One region of the Bradyrhizobium ferriligni genome, then DNA from elsewhere that is predicted to be linked to it. Evidence: predicted binding sites of a transcription regulator. Region 1 holds the regulator's gene; the other holds the start of a gene.

What was found. Region 1 encodes PhoB, which activates phosphate uptake and scavenging genes when phosphate is short. Its sites were predicted from a motif close to TGTCATNNANCTGTCAT; they were not measured.
Region 2: the regulator PhoB is predicted to act here: its motif matches at 2,492-2,508, upstream of phnC (phosphonate ABC transporter ATP-binding protein).

What each region holds. Positions count from the first base shown of each region.
Region 1 is NZ_JBXEJO010000018.1:55,629-60,147, reverse strand. It holds gene pstC (phosphate ABC transporter permease subunit PstC) at 1-57, shown strand, start outside; gene pstA (phosphate ABC transporter permease PstA) at 62-907, shown strand; gene pstB (phosphate ABC transporter ATP-binding protein PstB) at 904-1,722, shown strand; gene phoU (phosphate signaling complex protein PhoU) at 1,829-2,545, shown strand; gene phoB (phosphate regulon transcriptional regulator PhoB) at 2,692-3,402, shown strand; gene AC1VNY_RS13065 (GcrA family cell cycle regulator) at 3,661-4,173, opposite strand.
Region 2 is NZ_JBXEJO010000086.1:25,690-30,208, forward strand. It holds gene phnE (phosphonate ABC transporter, permease protein PhnE) at 1-454, opposite strand, end outside; gene phnD (phosphonate ABC transporter substrate-binding protein) at 538-1,470, opposite strand; gene phnC (phosphonate ABC transporter ATP-binding protein) at 1,550-2,365, opposite strand; gene AC1VNY_RS36375 (transferase hexapeptide repeat family protein) at 2,576-3,241, shown strand; gene AC1VNY_RS36380 (alpha-D-ribose 1-methylphosphonate 5-triphosphate diphosphatase) at 3,238-4,410, shown strand; gene AC1VNY_RS36385 (DUF1045 domain-containing protein) at 4,420-4,519, shown strand, end outside.

The DNA.
Region 1 (4,519 bases):
GTGCTCGCCGGCGCGCGGCTGATGCTGATGCGGCTTGAAAAGAAGGCGGGGAAGTAACGCCATGAACCCGATCTACAAATCCCGCCGCCGCAGCGACATCGTCATCCGCGCACTCTGTGTCGGCGCCGCGCTGTTCGGCGTCACCTGGCTGGCGCTGATCCTGATCACGCTGCTCTATAACGGCCTCGCCGGCCTCAGCGTGCAGCTGTTCACCCAGAACACGCCGCCGCCCGGCTCGACCGAAGGCGGCCTGCTCAACGCCATCGTCGGCTCGGTCATCATGACCGCGATCGGCGTCGGCATCGGCGCGCCGCTCGGCCTGTTCGCCGGCACCTACCTCGCCGAATACGGCAAGCACGACAAGCTGACCTCGGTGATCCGCTTCATCAACGACATCCTGCTCAGCGCGCCCTCGATCATCATCGGCCTGTTCATCTATGGTGCGGTGGTGGTGCCGATGCGCGGCTTCTCGGCGATCGCAGGCAGTCTCGCGCTCGCGGTGATCGTGATCCCCGTCGTGCTGCGCACCACCGAGGACATGCTGCTCTTGGTGCCCAATCCGCTGCGCGAGGCCGCCTCCGCGCTCGGCCTGCCGCGTTCGCTGGTGATCAAGCGGATCGCCTATCGTGCGGCGCGATCGGGTCTGATCACCGGCGTGCTGCTGGCGACCGCCCGCGTCGCCGGCGAGACCGCGCCGCTGCTGTTCACCGCGCTGTCGAACCAGTTCTTCAGCCTAGATCTGACCAAGACGATGGCCAACCTGCCGGTGACCATCAACAACTTCGTGCAGAGCCCCTACGCCTACTGGAAAGAGCTGGCGTGGAGCGGTGCGCTGCTCATCACATTCACCGTGCTCGCGTTGAATATCGGCGCGCGTATCCTTGGTGCCGAAAGGGCCGCAAAATGACCGAGCTTTCCGTCTCCACGACTGCCGCGGGCCACGTTCCCCAGGTTCCGCTGCCGGAAGCGCCGCCGAAAGTCACGGTGCGCAACCTCAACTTCTATTACGGCGAGCACCACGCGCTGAAGAACATCAACCTGACGCTCGGCACCAACCGCGTCACGGCGTTCATCGGCCCGTCCGGCTGCGGCAAGTCGACCCTGCTGCGCATCTTCAACCGGATGTACGACCTCTATCCGGGCCAGCGCGCGGTCGGCCAGCTGATGCTGGACCAGACCAACATTCTCGACCCCAAGCTCGACCTCAACTTGCTGCGCGCGCGGGTCGGCATGGTGTTCCAGAAGCCGACGCCGTTCCCGATGACGATCTACGAGAACATCGCCTTCGGCATCCGCCTCTACGAGAAGATCTCGAAGTCCGAGATGGACGACCGGGTCGAGAAGGCGCTGCGCGGCGGCGCGCTGTGGAACGAGGTCAAGGACAAGCTGAACGCCTCCGGCCTGTCGCTCTCCGGCGGCCAGCAGCAGCGCCTGTGCATCGCGCGCACCGTGGCGGTGCGCCCCGAGGTGATCCTGTTCGACGAGCCGTGCTCGGCGCTCGACCCGATCTCGACCGCCAAGGTCGAGGAGCTGATCCAGGAGCTCTCCGAGGACTACACGATCGCGATCGTCACCCACAACATGCAGCAGGCGGCGCGCGTCTCCGACAAGACCGCCTTCATGTATCTCGGCGAGCTGATCGAGTTCGACGACACCAACAAGATCTTCACCTCACCGAGCGATCGGCGCACCCAGGACTACATCACCGGCCGGTTCGGTTGACCGGCGCATGATCCGGAAAAGTGGAAACCGGTTTTCCGATCAGGTCATGCTAAAATTCAGGACACGAAACCATGATCCCCGGGAACATGGTTGAGGGAGACAAGCGATGGCTTCTGAACATACCGCCAAGGCATTCGACAGCGACCTGCAGGAGTTGACCCGCCTGGTCGCCGAGATGGGCGGCCTGGTCGAACGGATGATTACCGAGTCGGTCGACGCGCTGATCCGTCGCGACGTCGCGCTCGGCAAGCGCGTGGTCGCCGCCGACATCGAGATCGACAATCTGCAGCGCAACATCGAAGAGCGCGCGGTGCTGACGATCGCGCGCCGCCAGCCGATGGCGATCGACCTGCGTGAGATCGTCAGCGCGATGCGCGTCGCCACCGACCTCGAGCGGATCGGCGACCTCGCCAAGAACATGGGCAAGCGCGTCGCGGCGCTGGAGAGCGATTTCCAGCCGCTGAAGCTGATCCGCGGCCTCGAGCACATGACCGACCTCGTGCTGTCGCAGGTCAAGTCGGTGCTCGACGCCTATGCCGCGCACGACCTGCCGGCGGCGATGAACGTCTGGAAGGGCGACGAGGAGGTCGATGCGATCTGCACCTCGCTGTTCCGCGAACTGCTCACCTACATGATGGAAGATCCGCGCAACATCTCGTTCTGCATCCATCTGATGTTCTGCGCCAAGAACATCGAGCGGATCGGCGATCACGCCACCAATATCGCAGAGACCGTGTTCTACATGATCGAGGGCCAGCAGATCACCGACAAGCGCCCGAAGGGGGACATGACCACTTTTGCCACCACGGTGCCGGGCAACTGAGGCATGATCGGCAAGCGCGGAACCGGCAAGAGTGAAACTGGACGATCCTCGCGACAAATCGTTTCCGCGGGAACTATGCTCAAGGAAGTTAAGCGTTTCGGTTTGCGTCTGGGCAACGGATCACCACAGAGAAAGAACTTAAACCGATGAGCGCACGCATTCTGGTAGTCGAAGACGAGGAAGCGCTGACGACGCTGTTGCGCTACAACCTCGATGCGGAAGGCTACGATGTCGAGACGGTGGGGCGCGGCGACGATGCCGACACGAGGCTGAAGGAGCGCGTTCCCGACCTCGTGGTGCTCGACTGGATGCTGCCGGGCCTGTCCGGCATCGAGCTGTGCCGCCGCCTGCGGGCGCGGCCCGAGACCAAGCAGCTTCCGATCATCATGCTGACCGCGCGCGGCGAGGAAAGCGAGCGCGTGCGCGGGCTTGCCACCGGCGCTGACGATTACATCGTCAAGCCGTTCTCGGTGCCGGAACTGCTGGCGCGGGTGAAGGGCCTCTTGCGCCGCGCGAGCCCCGAGCGGCTTGCGACCGTGCTGACCTATGGCGACATCGAGCTCGACCGCGAGAAGCGCCGCGTGGCGCGCTCCGGCCGTCCGATCGATCTCGGGCCGACCGAGTATCGCCTGCTCGAATTCTTCCTCGAGCATCCCGGCCGCGTGTTCAGCCGCGAGCAGCTGCTCGACAGCGTCTGGGGCCGCGACATCTACATCGATGAACGCACCGTCGACGTGCACATCGGCCGCCTGCGCAAGCTGCTCAATCCCGGCCGCGAGCAGGATCCGATCCGCACCGTGCGCGGCGCCGGCTACGCGCTCGACGACCGCTTTGCCAAGGCCGAGCCGCAGCCGTAACGGCCGTTGCGGGATTCATAGCCCGCAGCACGGTGTCGTCCCGGCCTAGTGCGCAATTGCGCACGGGAGCCGGGACCCATACGCCGCGGCCGGTGTAATCGGCACGTGGCCGGACGGCTTTCTAACAACACGCATTCGTGGTTATGGGTCCCGGCCTGCGCCGGGACGACGGCGGTGATGTAACGGGCTGCGCGCCACAAAAAAATCCCCGCTTTCGCGGGGATTTGTTTTTCAGGTCTTCCGTGGTTTCCCGAGTGCTCACTTGATCTGCGGTTTCGCCGACGGCCGGCGGCGATCGGCGGCGGGCTGGTAGGCAACGCGCGAGTGATGCGCGCAATAGGGCAGGCCGGCGAGCGCCTTGCCGCCGCAGAAGAAGAATTCCGGGCTCGAGGGATCGCCGACCGGCCAGTGACAGGTGGCCTCGTTGAGCTCGAGCAGCGACAGCCGCTGGCTCATCGGCACCACATTGTCGAAGGAGATCGGATCCGGCTCCATCTCGACCTCGAAGGCGTGCGCCAGTGCGGTGTTGCCGCGCGAGACCGGGCGCGCCACCCGCATCATGTGCTGGGCGGGGCGGGCCTTGCGCTGCCGCGGCGCGGCCGTGGAGGGTGCCTTGGCGCGGCCGGAGAGGCCGAGCCGATGCACTTTGCCGATCACGGCGTTTCGCGTCACATTGCCAAGTTCCGCCGCGATCTGGCTGGCCGACAGGCCGGACTCCCAGAGCTTCTTCAGCTGCTCGACGCGATCGTCGGACCAGGTCAATACAGTCATCGCATTCTTCCCTTCGCGTAGCGCCGGCCAATCATTGGAGCGGCGCTGCGAGCCAATCTGGACAAATATCCCTGCGGCCAGAATCCCTTAGCCCTCGCCGGGCGCGGTCTTGCGCCCGAACGTTTACGCGCGATACGAAGGCTACTTAGAGGGTCCAGTACTGCCGCACGAGATGTCGTACCCGACAGGCCAAACGCTACAATATGGCGTGACTCTGGCGCAAGAGTCCGCGGCCGTGCGTCCACATGTTCCCACACAGTTAAGCATTGCGATGAGGCTTTTCCACCGCACCGGAATGCTCCGGATTGCGCTCGTTTCGCATTGCAGGAAGGCCACTTCGTGACGA
Region 2 (4,519 bases), on a different contig from region 1:
CGAACACGATGCCGGGAACGGTGCGCGCGAGTTCCAGCAGGCGGCGGATCGTGAAACGTACCCACGGGCCCGGCGACGTATTCTGGGCCGCGAAGAAATTGAGCGCGAAGGCGAGCACGGCACCCGTCAGCGTGCCGACATAGCTGATCAGGATCGTCTCGCCGAGCATCTTCAGCCATTTATGCCAACCCCAGAACCATTCGGCGGGATCGGTCCAGACCCGCGCGCCGGAATCCAGCGTCAGGATGCGATCGAAATAGCTGACGAAATTGCCGAAATAGGTGAACAGCGTGCGCAGGTTCACTTCCGCGCCGAACGCCGCGATCACCAGCACCGCACAGAAGGCCGCCGTTGCCAGCGCGGCTTTCAACCGCTTGCGTGCGACGGACTTGCGGTAGGCGTCCTCCAGCGTCGCCAGTTGCTGCGCTGGAAGAATGGATACGGCGGTCGCCATCGACGCGTGCCAGTCCGGTTCGGAGTTGAGTGGAGAGAAAGGGCCGGGCGATACGCCCGGCCCTCGTGACGTCAGGCGTGCGATCAGCTCGCCTTCTTGCGCAAACCGTCGACGAACTTGATCAGCTCGATGGTGCCGTCCCAATCCTTGGTGGTGGCGGGATGGAAGCCCTTCTTCTGACCGTCGGATAGACGGTCGAAGGCGGCCTTGTCCTTGGTCGGGGCGTCGAAGAAGGCCTTTGCGATCGCGGCCTTCAGATCCTCCGGAAGATCGGTGTTGTACGCATAAGGGCCGTTGATGATCAGCGCCGACTTGTGGATGATGCGGAAATCATCCTTCTTCATCGCCGAGCCGTCGGCATTCTTCAGCATGCCCTTGGTCAGCATCTGGGCGAGCGTGGAATCGTCCTCGTTGGTCCACTGGTTGGCGGCCACATCAACGGTTCCCTGCGACAGCGCCAAGACGGCGTTCTCGTGGCTGCCGGTGAACACGACCTTGCCGAAATAGCCCTCGGCGTTCCCGATGCCCATCTTGTTGAGTTCGAAGCGCGGCACGTTGTTGCCGGACGTCGAGTTCGGATCGACCAAGCCGAGATTCTTGCCTTTCAGGTCCTCGACGGTCTTGTACGGGCTCGACGCCTTGACGAAGAACACCGAGTAATAGCCGGTCGAACCGTCGGCGTTCATATCGTTGGCGAACGCGTCGGTCTTGACGCCGGTCAAGCGCGCGCGAGAGAACGAGGCCGAGCCGTAGCTGGCGATCTGGATGTTGCCGGCGCGCTGGCCCTCGATGACGGCCGCGTAGTCGTTGGCAATGCGCAGCGTGACCTTCACGCCGAGTTCCTTCGACAGATACGCGACGAACGGCGTCCAACGCTCGGTGACGCCGGAGGCGTTCTCGGCCGGCACCACCGCGAAGGTGAGCTCCGGATATTTTGCCTTCCAGTCCTGCGCGGAGGCCGGACCGGCAAATGCCAGCGCGGCAGCGCCGGCCAGAATGATGCGACGAGTGAACATGACTACCCCTCTTTTGTCGTAGTTGCACCTGTTGGCCGAGCAAAATGCTCGGCCTCCCAGATTGAAAAGTGCGCGACGCTCAGGCCGCGGCTGCGGTGCCGAGTGCCGGCGCAGTTGCACCGTCGGGCGCGGGCAGCGGTGCCGCGCCGATGACGTCATTGGCCTCGAGGTCATAGAGCTCGCGGGCGATATGGTCGGTGAGCGCCGCGGGGGCGCCATCGAACACCACGCGACCCGCGGCCATGCCGACCAAGCGGTCGCAATAGGTCCGCGCCAGGTCGAGCGAGTGCAGATTGCAAAGCACAGTGATGCCGAAATGCTTGTTGATGCGCAGCAGCGCGTCCATCACGATCTTGGTGTTGCGCGGATCGAGCGAGGCGATCGGCTCGTCGGCGAGAATGATGTCGGGCTCCTGCACCAGCGCGCGGGCGATCGCGACGCGCTGCTGCTGGCCGCCGGAGAGCTGGTCGGCGCGCTGTGCCGCGAGCTGGGCGATGTCGAATTGCTCGAGCGCCGACAGCGCCAGCGCCCTGTCCTGCTCCGGCCAGACCTGCACCAGCGAGCGCCATGACGGAATCTGGGCCAGCCGACCCATCAGCACGTTGGTCAGCACATCAAGGCGGCCGACCAGATTGAACTGCTGGAAGATCATCGCCGAGCGCGCGCGCCACCGCCGCAGTTCCTTGCCGCGCAACGCGGTAACGTCGGTGCCTTCGAACAGGATACGGCCGGAGGTCGGATCGGCGAGACGATTGATCATCCGCAACAGCGTCGACTTGCCGGCACCGGAGCGGCCGATCACGCCGACAAAGCTGCCCGGCGCGATCGAAAAGGACGCGTTGTCGACTGCGGCTTTCGTGCCGAACCGGCACGTCAAACCTTCCACCACCAGCATGTAATGCTCCAACCGCGCCTCGTTGGGCCATCGCTATCCCCGGCGTTTTACAGTTATGTGACGACAGCGCTGCGGTGCGGCGATCGTCCACACCCCTCCCTTGTCGCTCGCTTGCCGTCATCCCGACGTCATGATGTTGTCATCAAGCGTCCCGATGACGAGCACGCATCCCCGGAAGCCCAAGATTCTTGAAGATTTGCGGAGGCCCTGATGGCCGGAAAGACACTCTCGGTTGTGCCGACCGTCGACCCGACTGCGTCGGTCCGTGAGAGCAAGCTCGGCAAATACACCGAGGTCGGCGCGCGCACGATCCTGCTTGAAGTCAGCATGGACGACTATTCCTACGTCGTGAACGACAGCCAGATCACCTACACCTCGATCGGCAAGTTCTGCTCGATCGCGGCGATGACCCGCATCAACCCCGGCAACCACCCGATGCATCGCGCTACCCAGGCGCATTTCACCTATCGCGCCAGCGCGTATTTTCCCGGAGAGAGCGACGACACCGACTTCTTCAACTGGCGACGTGCGCATCACGTGCATATCGGCCATGACGTCTGGATCGGGCATGGTGCGATCCTGTTACCAGGACGGAACATCGGAACCGGCGCCGTCATTGCCGCCGGCGCGATCGTGACCAAGGACGTTCCCGCCTACACCATCGTTGCCGGTAATCCGGCGCGGCCGGTGAAGCGGCGCTTCTCCGAGACGATCGCCGACCGCCTCGCCGCGCTCGCATGGTGGGACTGGGATCACGAAACACTTCGGCGTGTCCTGCCCGACTTTCGCAAACTCGCGGTCGAGGAATTCCTCGACAAGCATGAGGCCGAGGCCGTATCCCCATCACAGAACAAACAACGGAGCGCCGCATCGTGACGGACATTTTCATCGAGGGCGGGCGCACGCTGGTTGACGGCGCCTTGGTCGAGACCTCGCTGCGGACCGCGGGCCGCGACATCGGTGCGCTCGACGCCGAGCAGGGTCGCGCCGCGCTTCACATCGATGCCACCGGCCTCCTGGTGCTGCCCGGCATCATCGACCTGCACGGCGATGCATTCGAGCGGCAGATGATGCCACGCCCAAGCGTCGACTTCCCGACCGACGTGGCGCTTGTTGACAGCGACCGGCAGGCGATCGCCAACGGCATCACCACCGTATTCCATGGCACGACCTGGTCGTGGGAGCCCGGCCTGCGCAGCGCGGAGAATGCGCGCAAGCTGCTCGATGCGATCGAGGCGCTGCGGCCGCAGCTCGCCGCCGACACCCGCTTCCATCTGCGCCACGAGACCCACAATCTCGAGGCCGAGGCCGAAATCATTCAATGGCTCAGCGAAGGCCGCATCGACCTGTTCGCCTTCAACGACCACAGCAACGTCAAGCCGAAGAAACGCAACCAGCTGGCCGAACGCACCGGGCTCTCCCTCGAGGCCGTCAACGACATGCTCGACCGGGTTGTGGCGCGCCGTCCCGAAGTGCCCGCCTCGATCGCGCGACTGGCCGCGGCTGCGCGCGCGGCTGATATCCGTATGCTCTCACACGACGACAACAGCCCGGCGATGCGCCAGGAGTTTCGCGCGCTGGGCGCTGTGATCGCCGAATTCCCCGTCAATGAGGAGACCGCGCGCGATGCCGCTGGCGCGGGCGACTTCATCGTGTTCGGCGCGCCCAATGTGGTGCGCGGCGGCAGCCACACCGGCTGGACGAAGGCATCCGACATGATCGCACAGGGCCTCTGCTCGGTGCTGGCGTCGGACTACTACTATCCGGCGCAGCTGCTCGCGGCGTTCCGCCTCGTCGCCGACGGCATCCTGCCGCTCGCCAGGGCCTGGGACCTGATCTCGTCGGCACCGGCGCGCGCGGCAGGGCTCGCCGATCGCGGCGTGCTCGCGGTGGGCCGCCGTGCCGACATCGTCGTCGTCGACGACAAGGCGCCGCTGCGGCCACGCATCGTCGCCGTGATCTCAGCCGGACGTCTGGTGCATCTGGCGGACGCAAGCTGCCTTGTTCATTCGCGCGCGCCGCGCAAGACAGTTGCGGCGGCGTAGCCCAAGCCCATGTCCAGCACTCCGCGCTACGCGATCTACTATGCGCCGTCACCCGACAGCGTCCTGCACCGCTTCGGTTCGACACTGCTCGGTTACGATGCGGTGTCGG